3 regions of the Lysinibacillus sp. FN11 genome follow, and region 3 is predicted to be linked to each of the others. Evidence: riboswitches for the same ligand, from Rfam matches in the RefSeq annotation. Region 3 holds a riboswitch; each other region holds the start of a gene.
The links. A riboswitch is a leader RNA that binds a small molecule or an ion and turns the genes downstream of it on or off. The one in region 3 is predicted to bind cobalamin.
Positions count from the first base shown of each region.

Region 1: it holds a riboswitch for cobalamin, as region 3 does, so the genes downstream of both, NP781_RS10155 (glutaredoxin family protein) here and NP781_RS25355 (ABC transporter substrate-binding protein) in region 3, are expected to answer to the same signal.
Region 2: it holds a riboswitch for cobalamin, as region 3 does, so the genes downstream of both, NP781_RS20545 (hypothetical protein) here and NP781_RS25355 (ABC transporter substrate-binding protein) in region 3, are expected to answer to the same signal.

Region 1 covers NZ_CP102383.1:1,898,032-1,902,595, forward strand. Annotated here, with positions in the region: gene NP781_RS10145 (SHOCT-like domain-containing protein) at 1-185, shown strand, start outside; gene NP781_RS10150 (hypothetical protein) at 195-476, shown strand; cobalamin riboswitch at 833-1,011, shown strand; gene NP781_RS10155 (glutaredoxin family protein) at 1,128-1,352, shown strand; gene nrdI (class Ib ribonucleoside-diphosphate reductase assembly flavoprotein NrdI) at 1,349-1,708, shown strand; gene nrdE (class 1b ribonucleoside-diphosphate reductase subunit alpha) at 1,705-3,798, shown strand; gene nrdF (class 1b ribonucleoside-diphosphate reductase subunit beta) at 3,786-4,564, shown strand, end outside.
Region 2 covers NZ_CP102383.1:3,905,104-3,909,667, reverse strand. Annotated here, with positions in the region: gene ytvI (sporulation integral membrane protein YtvI) at 1-1,009, opposite strand, end outside; gene NP781_RS20555 (hypothetical protein) at 1,100-1,654, shown strand; gene NP781_RS20550 (glutathione peroxidase) at 1,736-2,281, shown strand; cobalamin riboswitch at 2,400-2,598, shown strand; gene NP781_RS20545 (hypothetical protein) at 2,756-3,313, shown strand; gene NP781_RS20540 (ABC transporter substrate-binding protein) at 3,297-4,247, shown strand; gene NP781_RS20535 (tyrosine-protein phosphatase) at 4,393-4,564, shown strand, end outside.
Region 3 covers NZ_CP102383.1:4,874,782-4,879,345, forward strand. Annotated here, with positions in the region: gene NP781_RS25350 (acyl-CoA dehydrogenase family protein) at 1-1,397, shown strand, start outside; cobalamin riboswitch at 1,455-1,638, shown strand; gene NP781_RS25355 (ABC transporter substrate-binding protein) at 1,774-2,742, shown strand; gene NP781_RS25360 (FecCD family ABC transporter permease) at 2,739-3,740, shown strand; gene NP781_RS25365 (adenosylcobinamide amidohydrolase) at 3,737-4,564, shown strand, end outside.

The sequences.
Region 1 (4,564 bases), 1.9 Mb from region 3:
TTAAACTTGTCAAAGCCGTACTTATGGCAGGACACAGCATCGCTGCGAGTATTCCACAATCAGAAAAATACGTAAAAGATATCGACATCAATCTTCTTCTTGAAGCAATCGAAAATGAATTAGACGGACAAATTGTAGATATAAAATCAGCAAACGGGGATTCCGTTGCAGTCTTCATTGAGTAGAGGCGACGAATGTTGCATGTAAAAGTGAAAGCAAAAGATGTTCGCTTTACAGTCCCAGTTCCCTATACCGTGCTAACCATTGTCCTCTCCATTTTAACTTCTAAATGGATTCAGCAACAAGCCAATAAGTGGACAAAGGCATACTTCGATCGAAAGAACATAGACTTTACCTTTCCGCTCATCGACAAAGAAATGCTAAAGCCGATTATCAAGGAACTACAAAATTATAAGGGACTCGTGCTAGTCGATGTCAAAGCTCAGGATGGGACTGAGGTTAAGATTAGACTATAATCCCAAAGATAGAATGGTTAGAGCATGTTATGATAAAAGCATGCTCTTTTTTAATGAGTGTCATTTGAAACGTGTAAGAGATGATAATTATTTCAGGATTTACATATAGAAGCTACTATTTTTCAATGGTACTTAAAATAGAACATTTCTTTCAGAATTCTAGATACATTTTGATAGATAAAGATGTTCATCGTTTAAAATAGATTTTTGATTTGGGTATAAATGATTAGTGGTAATCTATTTCGAACTACATAATTAAAAATACTGAATAATCCAAAAATAAAGAAGTTTAGAATCTTGATTTACTTTTCATTTGAAGGATGGTACACTTAAAACTATTGAACAACAACTATATATTGTGTTCGTTTTACAAAGGTGCTACTATATGTAGTTTAAAAGGGAAGTTCGGTACAATTCCGACGCTGTCCCCGCAACTGTGAAGCTGACGATGATTGCAACCACTGTGCATTTGCATGGGAAGGGAATCAGAGAATGAAGCAAAGCCAGGAGACCTGCCTTTATAAAACAAATTTATCATTTCTTCGGGGATTAAGAGATGGGAACGTCAGTATTTTTGGTATGTTAACGTTTCCATTTAGCCTATCTCTCTAGAGGAGATAGGCTTTTTATTTTATGAAAAGAGGGATTTCTATGAAACTTTATACGAAAACAATTTGTCCAAAATGCCTATGGGTAAAATCTGAACTACAACGTGCAGGACTTGAAGCTGAAATTGTTAACATCGATCATGATGAACAGGCAAAGCAAACGATTATTGACGCAGGTTTTTTAAGTGTGCCTGTTTTAGAGATGAATGAAACTTTTATAGGAGATGTTCAGGAAATTGTTTCTCAAATTGAGTTGATTGCTCTATGATCGTTTACGCGAGTCGTACAGGTAATGTCCGAAATGTTGTATCCAAATTAAAGGCAGAATGTATCGAGCTCTCGGAGGAATTGCGATTGAACAAGCCCTATCTTTTAATTACCTACACAGATGGTTTAGGTGACATTCCAGCAAAGGTACAACGTTTCTTAGAAAAAAACAGGGATTTTTGTAAAGGAGTAGTTGCCAGTGGCAATAGTAATTTCGGCCATCATGTATTTGGCGCTGCTGGTGAGAAAATCGCCGCTACCTATCATGTACCCTTAGTAAGGAAATTAGATTTACGAGGTAATCAAACGGATTACGAAGCAATACAAACGTTTTATGAAACGAGGGTAATGAGATGAAAACCTATTTAAAGCTTAATAATGACGTACTGAATCGTTATAGTACAACTGGATTACTTGAGTTAGAAAAGGACCGCGAAGCTACGCGCCGCTACTTTTTAGAGTATGTTAACGTACGTTTGCGTTATTTTATAGATATTGAGGAAAAAATCCGCTATTTAGTTGATGAGGGCTACTATGAGAAAGCATTTATCGATATGTACGAGATGGAATTTATTAAGAAGCTGTACAAGAAAGCCTATGATTATAATTTCCGCTTCCCATCCTTTATGAGCGCAAGCAAATTTTATGATAGCTATGCTATGAAAAGTCGTGACGGGGAAGAGATCTTAGAAAAGTATGAGGATCGTATTGTCATTATTGCTTTGTATTTGGCGCAAGGAAACACAACTCTAGCAGAACGCTCTGTCGAAGCAATGATGGAAGCCTACCAGCCAGCGACACCAACTGCTTTAAATAGTGGTAAGAAAGCACGTGGTGAATTAGTCAGCTGCTTTAAATTATCAATGGATGACTCCATGAATAGTATTGCCGAAAATATTGGCTATTGTTTAGAGCTATCACGCCTTGGTGGTGGAGTTGGGGTCAATTTAACAGATTTACGTCCTTTAGGTGATCCAATTAAAGAAATATTAAATCGTGCAAGTGGTGTCATCCCAGTAGCGAAACTGTTAGAAAATTCTTTCAGTTATTCGAATCAGTTAGGGCAACGAAATGGCTCAGGTGTTGTCTATCTAAATATTTTCCATGCAGACATAGAAAATTTCATATCATCAAAAAAACCAAATGCTGATGATAAAATTCGCCTCGCAACCCTTTCAACAGGGATTATTATACCTAGTATTTTCTTCGAACTGATGAAACGTGATAAGGATATCGTCTTGTTTAGCCCATACGATATTTTTAAAGAATACGGTAAACGTATGTCTGAGCTTTCCATTTCAGACATGTACTACGAGCTACTTGATAACCCAAAAATTCGTAAAATTAAACGTTTAAATGCACGGAAGCTTTATACAGAGGTGAAAAAAGCACAATTTGAATCAGGCTACCCGTTTGAAATCTTTGATGATAATGTCAATAAGGTACATCCTTTAAAAAATATTGGACGTGTCAAAATGTCCAATCTATGTACAGAAATTCTGCAAGTGCAAGAGACAAGTATCATTACGGATCAGGATCAACCAAATGACTATGGATTAGATGTATCGTGTAACTTAGGTTCCATCGATATCCATGCAGCAAGTAAAGTGAATGATTTCGGCGCATTAGTCGATACAGCGATGCACCTATTAACAAATGTATCGCAAATGACGCATATTAAAAATGTACCGTCTGTTGCAAAAGCCAATCAATTAATGCATTCTGTAGGGCTTGGCTGTATGAACCTCCATGGGCATCTGGTGACGGAGGGCATCCTGTACGGCTCTAAAGAGTCTATTGATTTCATGGATCACTTTATGGAAGCGATGAACTATTATTCACTGAAATCTTCGATGGAAATGGCAAAAGAAAAAGCTGCAACCTTCTATCGATTCGAGGACAGTGATTATGCATCTGGTAGCTATTTTGACCAATATATCAATAAAGCTGAGGAAGAATTGTCACCTGTTGTATTGAAGGCACTTGGCAATATTCCAATCATTACGAACAAGATGTGGGAAACGTTAAAGCAAGATGTGATGCAATATGGGCTATTCCATTCCTATCGTTTGGCTATTGCACCAACTGGTAGTATTTCATATATTCGTAGCTGTACGGCTTCAATCGCTCCATGTACAGAGCGCGTAGAGGTTCGTGATTATGCCGATAGTAGAACCATTTATCCAATGCCTCATTTAACAAATGACAATAGTCATTTATATGTGGAGGCGTATGATGTGAATCCTTATGATTTAATTGATTTATATGCAGCTTCTCAAAAGCACGTTGACCAAGGTATTTCCATGACGCTTTATGTAACGGACAATTGGACAACCGAACAATTGGCTAAAGTATACATTTATGCGTGGGTAAAGGGCATTAAGTCTGTTTACTATGTTCGTCAACGATTACAAAGCTTAGAGGAGTGTGTAGCATGTCAAATATAATTTATGAGGCAGTCAATTGGAATAAGGCAACAAGTGAGCTTGCCCAAATATTTTGGGACCAGCAATGGAAGCAAATTTGGTTTCCAGAAGAAATTGCGGTCAGTAAAGATATTAAACAATGGAAAAGCTTTGAGCATCAGGACACATATAAAAAAGTATTTGCAGGATTAACCTTACTGGATACTGTACAAACAAATATCGGGATGAATCGTGTTGCTGCTTATACAGACGATTTACAGGAAAAGGCTGTCCTAACTGTTTTTGATGCATTCGAGGCGATACATGCCAAGTCCTATTCTTATATTTTCACAACGCTTTGTACAAACGAAGAAATCGACGAGCTATTTGAATGGGTCAAGAAAAATGAATTTCTACAGTATAAGGCCAATAAAATCGCAGACATTTATAATAGTATTGAAGAAGGCAACCCAGAGAGCTTATGGAAAGCGATGTTCTCCTCCGTTATGCTTGAATCTTTCTTGTTCTATTCTGGCTTTTTCTATCCACTCTACTTAGGAGGACAAGGCTTCCTACGAAACAGTGCCGAGATTATTTCACTCATCTTGCGGGATGAATCTATCCATGGGGTAGCAGTTGGATTTTTTGCTCAAAATCTATTCAAGCAATTTTCAAAGGAAAAGCAAGAAGAGCTACATTTATGGGGCTATGAGCTATTATTAGATTTATATCAAAATGAAATGAAGTATACAGATGATATTTATGCGGAAACAGGATTATCACCTGAAGTGCGAGCATATGTACGTTA
Region 2 (4,564 bases), 970 kb from region 3:
AGAAAATAATAACGAATGGACCAACAAGTAAACCGATAATACCAAATAACTGTAGACCTATGAACATGGAAATTAATGTTGGTAAAGTGGACAAACCGATATGGTCTCCCATTAACTTAGGCTCGACTACTCGACGAATAATAAGTAAAATAGCAGCTAAGATGAATAATTTTACAGCTATAGAGGTGTTTCCCATCAATAGGTGGTAAAGCCCCCATGGCGCTAGAATAATGATAGAGCCTAGGAATGGTACAATATCTATTAACCAGATAATAACCGTCATTGTTACTGCGTATTTCGGTTGGATTAATAGCAGTCCAATGAGTGTGACGCCTCCAATAATAAAGCTTACAAATAAGTGAGCCTTCATATAGCCAAATGTAGCATCTTTTAAGCGATTTAAAATAATTTTTATCTTCTTTGCTGTATTGGGTTTTAAATATTTATAAGTGATTTGCTTTAACTTAGGCAAATCAAGCATAAATAGGAATAGCGCAATCATATAAACGAGAAGACTGATAAATAGGCTGGGTATCTCTGAAAAGAAGGCAGAAACTTTGCTATAATTAAAGAAGCTTAAAAAGGATTCTTCAACTTTCTTTATGAAATCCATTGTGGTTTTTTGAAGCGAAGCACTTACTTCAGGTGGAAAGTCTTCTGTGTATTTAGAAATATTTTCTTGCATATGAAGCCACATATCTGATAGCTTGGAAATATAATAGGGAGCTTGCTTAGATAGTAAAATTATTTGTGTCATTATTTGTGTAATGGATAGATAACAAATAATAGATATAACAATAACACTCACTATGTAAATAAAAGCAACTGCTATTTTCCGTGACATTTTCCATTTTCGTTTAAAGAACATGACAATGGGTTCTAAGAAAAATGCACTGATCCCAGCAAGTATTAAAGGCATGGACAATGGGATAACAAAATAGGCAGCTAGAAGTAGGGATATTATCACAATCAACCGAAAAATCAATTTCCTAGCATTAAATTTATTCATAAACTCACCTTCTTTGCGAAAAAAATTAAGTTAAGTGTACCATAAATCAAATTTTATTACGTTCTGAAACAATAAAGGTAGGGATGAATTATGGAAAAAGAGATTTTGCAACTTTTTAGTAATCTAACAGAGCATGATCGCGATATTCAATATGAATCTTACGAGGAATTAATGAAAATTATGCAGGAACCCGTAGATTGGACATATGCAGTTTGGGAACAGCTAATAAAAGCACTTACATACAATAATGGTTATTCTCGTGCACGTGCTGCACAAATTTTATGCGCTTTAGCTGCAAAAAGTGATCCAGAAGAAAGGGTCTTGGAGGATTTTTTAAAGATTTGGGCTGTGACTTACGATGAACAATCTGCTACAGCAAGGCATGCATTACAGGCCATTTGGAAAATTGGACAGGCGGGTCAAGTACAAAGAGATTTGGTTGTATCGTATCTAGCTAAAAGATTTCAAACATGTATAGATGAAAAACAGCCATCTCTTATTCGTCAGGATATTATTATGTCATTTAAAAAGCTATATGATCAAACAAATGACTCGAAATTATTAGATATTGCCCATCGTTTAATTAATGAAGAACAAGATGCTAAATATAAAAAGAAGTATAAGTCAGCCATCCGTTCAAAGTAGCGAGGTGGTGTTTTTTTGTGCAAATTCTTTGATGAACGGTAGAATAGTCAACTATAATGAATGAAAAAAGGGGATTATAGCATGAGCATTTATAATTATCTAGTTCGGAAGCCTAATGGCGAAATTTTATCAATGGAAACATATCGTGGAAAAACAATGTTAATTGTTAACACGGCAAACCAATGCCGATTTACATATCAATTTGAAGACTTACAGAAAATGTATGATAAATATGGAAAAGAGAATTTTGTAGTTCTTGGCTTCCCTTGTGATCAATTTGGCCATCAAAATCCTGAGGATGGAGAGGAAACTAAGCATCTATGCAAGGTAAACTATGGGGTCACATTCCCGATTTTTGAGCTTGTACAGGTAAATGGAGAGGCTACACATCCACTCTTTAATTATTTAAAGCATGAAGTGAATTACCGAGAGTTTGGGAAGGCAAGTATGCAGGAGAAAATGTTGGCAGAAGCAATTGTTCAACTTGCCCCAAGCTTTTTAGATGGTCGTAACATTCGCTGGAACTTTACAAAATTTCTAGTAGATGCTAATGGTAAGACCGTCGCACGCTTTGAACCAACAGATTCACAGCTCGATATTGAACAAGCAATTGAAACACTACTATAGTAAATTTCTTAATAATGTAAAAATTTGTTGGAATTTTCTCTTCTAGTGTTACTATATTTTAAAATTGAGTACAGCTATTTTTTTTGAATCATATATGATAAACTGCTTTACAAATGAAATATTCTTGCAGGATAAAGGTGCTAGTAAGCATAATCGGGAATCCGGTGAAAAACCGGAGCTGTTTCCGCAACTGTAAGTACAGCCATTATAAAGATTTACCACTGTCTCAAAGAAGATGGGAAGGTCCTTTATAACACATTCGTTTTATGTGACGAACTGTACAAGCCAGGAGACCGACCTTTATTTGAACGTATAAAAACTTCTCGGAAGCTAGGAGGATATACGGCAAATACATAGGCTTTGTCTAGTTTGATGGCTCAATCTTGTATTTTTGTCGTTCCTTTGCAAAAGGAGCGACTTTTTTTATGCCTTTCAAGTAAGAATTTTTCATTATAGAAAATAGGGGGGAAGCAAGTGAAAAAAGATGCCCGTTATTCTTGTTATCCATTTATGCGTGAGAAAGCTTCAACGGTTGATTTTGAAATTCGAACAGATAGCCTTACAACACATCTAGGAGTTGCATTAGCTGCGGTAAAAAAAGAGGATGTTCAAGTTGTTGCTGAGGATTTATTACTTATGTTACCTATGGCGTATCATGTGAATGGCTCAGTTCGTGGGAAATTAGCGGTAACTGAAGAGGATTTATCTTGGTTAAGTGAGCGTTATGATTTTTACGTTCGCCATGTGAAGGAAGAGATTCAAAGTTTTGTTTTACCTCAAGGAACAGAGGCCGCTGCAGCCTTACATCTTTGTCGCAGTGAGGCAAAAAAATCATATCGAACTTTACACAAAGTATCAGAAGAACGAGAGGTTCCTGCTATTCTTTTCGATTACCTTGGTTTATTAGCTAATGTATGTTTTGTCATGGCTGTTTTTATGAATCAGCAAGCTGGAATTTCTGAAATACCGTTTATTAGTAAATCCTACCCAATGAAAAAGAAAAAGGAGAATAACAATGAAGAAAGTATTTAATTTCCAATGGCTATCAGTGCTCTTACTTGCACTGGTATTAGCAGGCTGTGGCACTGCTGAAGATACAAAAAATAAAGATGCCTCGCAGGGTACACAACACGTAGAGAAAACAAGCTATAAAGTGACAGATGACCGTGGAGTGGAAATAGCGTTTAATGAAGTACCAAAAACAGTTGTATCTTTACAACCAAGTAATACTGAAATTTTGTTTGCTTTAGGTGTTGGCGATAAAATTGTAGGAGCAACTGAGTACGATACTTACCCAGAGGAAGCACAAAAAATTGAACGTGTCTCTGATACTACGAACTTTAACAGTGAAAGAATTATAGCGTTAAAGCCAGATGTTGTTATTGCTTATACAATCGGTGATAAGGATGCACTAAAGCCGCTTGAGGACGCAGGAATTAAAGTGTTTGTTATTCAATCTGCGACTACTTTCGATGATGTTTATGGAGATATCGAACAAATAGCTGCTGTGATGGATGTTGCTGATAAAGGAAATAAATTAAATGAAGAGATTAAAGCGAAAATTGCTGAAGTACAAACGAAGGTGAAGGACGTAAAAACGCCGAAAAATGTTTATTTAGAGGTTAGCCCTAAGCCAGACATATATACAGCAGGCTCTAGCACTTTCCAGCAAGAAATATTAGATGCAGCTAATGTTAATAATGTTTTTTCTGACTTGAATAGCTGGGCAAAAGTGAATGAGGAAGATGTTATTGCTAAAAATCCAGATATTATTTTAACAACAGTAAACTATACAGAAGATCCAATAGGAGAAATTCTTGGACGAGATGGTTGGAATACTGTGACAGCTATTCAAAACAAAGCGGTATTGTCCATCGATACAGATATCTCTAATCGACCTGGTCCGCGTATTGGTGAAGCTGTAGAATTAGTAGCGAAGGCTGTGTACCCAGAGTTATTTAAATAAGAAATGTTTCCATGCTAGCTGTCAGCCATTCAGCTAGCATTTTTTATGTGGTTTAAATTATTACCTAGCGTGAAAATTGGAATTAATGTAGTTTGTTCTTTAAAATAAAAGTAAGTATGCTTAATAATCTTAGGAGGTGTAGTGAGTGGAGCAATTAGAGACAAAGGTAATTCCATTTGAAGCAGTCCATAATTTCCGAGACATGGGTGGATATAAGACAAAAGATGGGCGTAGGGTAAAGAACGGTTTATTTTACCGCTCAGCTGCTCTTGGAAAAATGACACTGGCGGATAAAGAGCTATTTGAAACGTTAGGGA
Region 3 (4,564 bases):
AAGAGACATATAATACTGGGATTGTAGGTTATGTACACAAGCATATTCCGCAGCTAGGTCACAAGGGGAATTATGTTTATAGCTTTGCACAAGGTTATTTGCTATCACATGCAGAGCCAGGATTTTATTGTCCTGTAACATTGACGATGGCTACTGCCTATCTATTAGATCATTATGCAGATGAAGAGGTAAAGCAACGTTTTTTACCACATGTTTGTGCAACAGGTGACACAGATTTATATGAAGGTGCGACCTTTTTAACAGAACGTCAAGGAGGCTCTGACGTCGGTGCAAATGTGGTGGAGGCGAGAAAGGATGGCACTGCGTATCGTCTATATGGTGAAAAATACTTTGCATCCAATGCGGGCATGTGTGGTGTAGCGATGGTATTGGCACGAATAGAAGGGGCGCCAGCAGGTTCCAAAGGCTTAACGTTGTTTGCAGTTCCTTGGCGTAAAGAAGATGGTACAACAAATCATCTACGTATTCGTCGATTGAAAGATAAATTAGGCGTTCGGGCAGTTCCCTCTGGTGAGGTAGAATTTGATGGTGCACTTGCCTATGTTGTAGGGGAGCAAAATAAAGGGATTTATTATATGCTAGAAGCACTAAATCTCTCAAGAATTTGTAATGCAGTCGCTTCTATTGGTATTATGCGTCGTGGCTTCTTAGAGGCAAAACATTATGTAAGCAATCGACATGCATTTGGCAAGCCCTTAACACTATACCCTATGATTCAGGATACTTTAGGGAAATTTGCAGCTAAGTTGCACGTGGAAGTAGCGACAGTTTTTGATCTTATTCAATTATACGATAAAGTGACAAGTGGACAGGGAACACAGCAAGACCTTATTATGAATCGTTTATATATTGCCATTATGAAAAAGGAAACGGCAGAGCAAGCTGTTCACTATGCTAGTGAGGCAATTGAATTACACGGGGGTAATGGCTATATAGAAGACTTTGTAACGCCCCGCTTATTAAGAGACGCGCAAGTGTTGACGGTGTGGGAGGGGACGGCTAATATTTTGGCCTTAGAACTCATTCGTTTAGTGGATAAGTTTCATGCACATGAACTGTTTGTCTGTGAGATGGAGGAACGATTAGAGAAATTAGCTGACAGCTCACTAGTACAAATCGTTAAAGAACAATTGGCGAATATTTCTATAAAACTGCAAATTTTTAGCGCTTTAGACGAGGCAACGAAAACTTTTGAAGCAAAAGGTATGGCTGAAAAAATGGCTCACCTTTATGAAAGTGTCATAGCGGTTGAGTGGGCACATAAATTTGGTGGAAAATATGAAAAACTAGCGGACGTTTATTTAGAACAGACATGGTCATTAAGAGAAATGGGTGCTCAAATGAAAACAGTCCAATACTTTTCTGAAATTGTATAATGGCCGGGGAGTCGTCTTGAATGGAGGCGACTTCTTTCATTTTCATGTATAATGAAATCAACTGAATATTATAAAGGTTCTTTACTTAAGTAAAGTGAAAAGGGAAATCGGTGTAATTCCGATGCGGTCCCGCCACTGTAAGTGTGAGTTTTTTCAAATGATGCCACTGAAGATTTCGGGAAGGCTTGAAAAATCGCAAGTAGCACTAGCCAGGAGACCTGCCTTTATAACGACATGACAACCTACGAGGATAGGGTGGTGGATTTTGTATCAGTTTTTTGGTGCGATTTTGCCCCCTCATCGTTCAAAGATGAGGGGTTTTATTTTGATGCAAAATAAAGCGAAATGTCGCATGGACCAACGAAGGAGGATTCACATGAAGAAATTTTGGAAAATAGGATTATCAGCATTTTTAGCAGTAGGCTTGCTAGCTGCTTGTGGGCAGGAAGCAAAAGATAACAAGTCATCTAACGAGCAGCAAACACAGCAAGAAACAGCACAGGTGGATGAAGCAACATTCCCAATGACGATAACAGGTGCCCTTGGTAAGGACATTACACTTGAAGCACCTCCTGAGAAAATTGTTTCACTTATTCCGAGTAATACTGAAATCCTTTTTGGACTAGGTTTAAATGATGAAATAGTTGGTGTTACTGACAACGACGATTATCCGCCAGAGGCAGCTGAGAAGGATAAGGTTGGCGGTATGGAGTACGATATTGAAAAAATTATTGCCTTAAAACCAGATATCGTTTTTTCACACGAATCTAGCATGTCTCTTTCAGAAGAGGCTATTGCACAGCTTGAATCAGCAGGTTTGAAAGTTTTTGTAGTAAGAAATGCACAAGACTTTAATGAAACATATACAACAATTGAGCAACTTGGACGTGCTACAGGGAAATTACCAGAGGCAGAAAAAATTGTTGCTAATATGAAGGCGAAAGTAGAAGAAGTTTTGTCTAAAGTCAAGGATGTTGAACCCAAAAAAGTGTTAGTTGAAGCATCAGATGAGCCAGATATTTATACAGCTGGCAATGGTACGTTTATGAACGCGATGCTTGAAATGATCAATGCAGAGAATGTAGCTGTAGATGGCGATAATTGGTATAAAATTGATGCAGAACAAATTATCGCAAAAAATCCAGATGTCATCGTGGTGACATATCATTATGTACCAGATATTTTAACGAAAATACCAAAACGGGCGGGCTTTGATACGATTAATGCCGTAAAAAATAATGCGATTGTGCAGGTAGATGAAAGTACAACAAGTCGTCAAGGGCCACGTTTAGCAGAAGGTCTAGAAGAATTAGCAAAAGCAATCTATCCTGAGGTATTTAAGTGAAAAAAATAGCACTAGCCTATACACTAACATGTACGCTTCTTTTTATTAGCATCTGGTGTGGCGTAGCGATAGGCTCAGTTCACATTCCATTAGAAGTATTATGGAATAAGGCGGTTGATGAAACAGCCGCCAATATTTTTTGGAAAATTCGTTTGCCTCGCGTGTTATTAGCGGGACTAGTAGGCGCATCTCTAGCTATTGCTGGAGCAGCATTCCAAGGTTTATTAAAAAATCCATTAGCAGATCCATATACACTAGGGGTTTCATCAGGGGCATCTGTTGGTGCTGTTTTAACGATCTTTTTTAGTATTTCTATACCTGTTGTCGGTTTGTATGCGCTGCCAACCTTCAGTATGATTGGTGCTATCATCACGATGGTAGTTGTTATGAGCTTTGCTAGACTCGTAGACCGCTCATTGAAAATGGAAACGTTGATATTAACAGGTGTTATTTTTAGTTCATTTTTAGGTTCCCTTATTTCATTAATGATTGCCTTATCTGGTGAAGAATTACGTCAGGTAATAGGCTGGCTACTTGGTTCTGTTTCGATGCGTGGTTGGCCATATGTCCAAATGATCATTCCATTTGTGATTGTAGGTTCAATTATGCTATGGACACAAAGAAGAGAACTAAATGTTTTGTTGTATGGTGAAGAACGGGCAAAACATTTAGGTGTTAATGTGAAGCGTAGTAAATATTTGATATTAGCAGGTGGCTCCATGCTCACTGGAGCGGCTGTAGCGGTTTCTGGCACAATTGGCTTTGTAGGATTAGTGGTGCCGCATATGACAAGGATGATTTGGGGTTCTGATCATCGCCATTTATTACCATTATCTTTTTTCAATGGTGCAACATTACTCATTATTTGCGACCTAGTAGCACGAACAATTATTGTGCCAAGAGAGCTACCAATTGGTGTTATTACGGCATTTATTGGAGCTCCTGTTTTCTCCTATATTTTTTATAAGCAGCGAAGAAGTAAGGGGGTACGGGCATGATTGTTGTTGAACAGCTATCAGGTGGCTATGAAGATGTACCAATCGTCAAGGACATTAGTTTTACTGTTGAAAAAGGAAAAATTCTTGGTATTCTAGGGCCGAATGGTAGCGGGAAATCTACATTATTAAAAGTAATGAGTGGTATTTTACCAGCTACTGCTGGAACCATTTCGATTGATGGACAAAATATTCTTTCTTATAATGCTCGTGCTTTGGCAAAAAAAATGGCTGTATTACCACAGCTTCATGCAAATGCTTTCTCGAACAGTGTAAGAGAGGCAGTTTCACTGGGGCGCTACCCGCATCAAACAGGCTTTTTCTCGAGTTGGTCTGAACAGGACGAACAGGCTGTACAACATGCTATGCTACAAACAGGTGTAAAGCGATATGAGCATACACCAATGGAATTTTTATCTGGTGGTGAACAACAAAGAGTATTTGTAGCACAAGCCATAGCACAAACTGCAGAAATACTATTACTGGATGAACCAACTAATCATTTAGATATTGCCCACCAACGTCAAATTTTAGATATGGTTCGGAAGGAAGCGATGGAGTGTGGTTTAACGGTTGTTATGGTACTACACGATATGAATTTAGCCTCTCTTTATTGTGATGAATTATTGCTGATGGAAAGCGGACGAATGAGAGCACTTGGTGCACCACATGAAGTATTAATTGCCTCCCAAATTGAAGAAGTTTATCAAGCACGGGTGACTACATATGCTCATCCTGAAGTACCAAAACCTCAAATTACAATGATGCCCGCAGCTACAGACTACCAGCAGCGAGCTGTCATCAAAAAAGAGCATTTTATGATAACT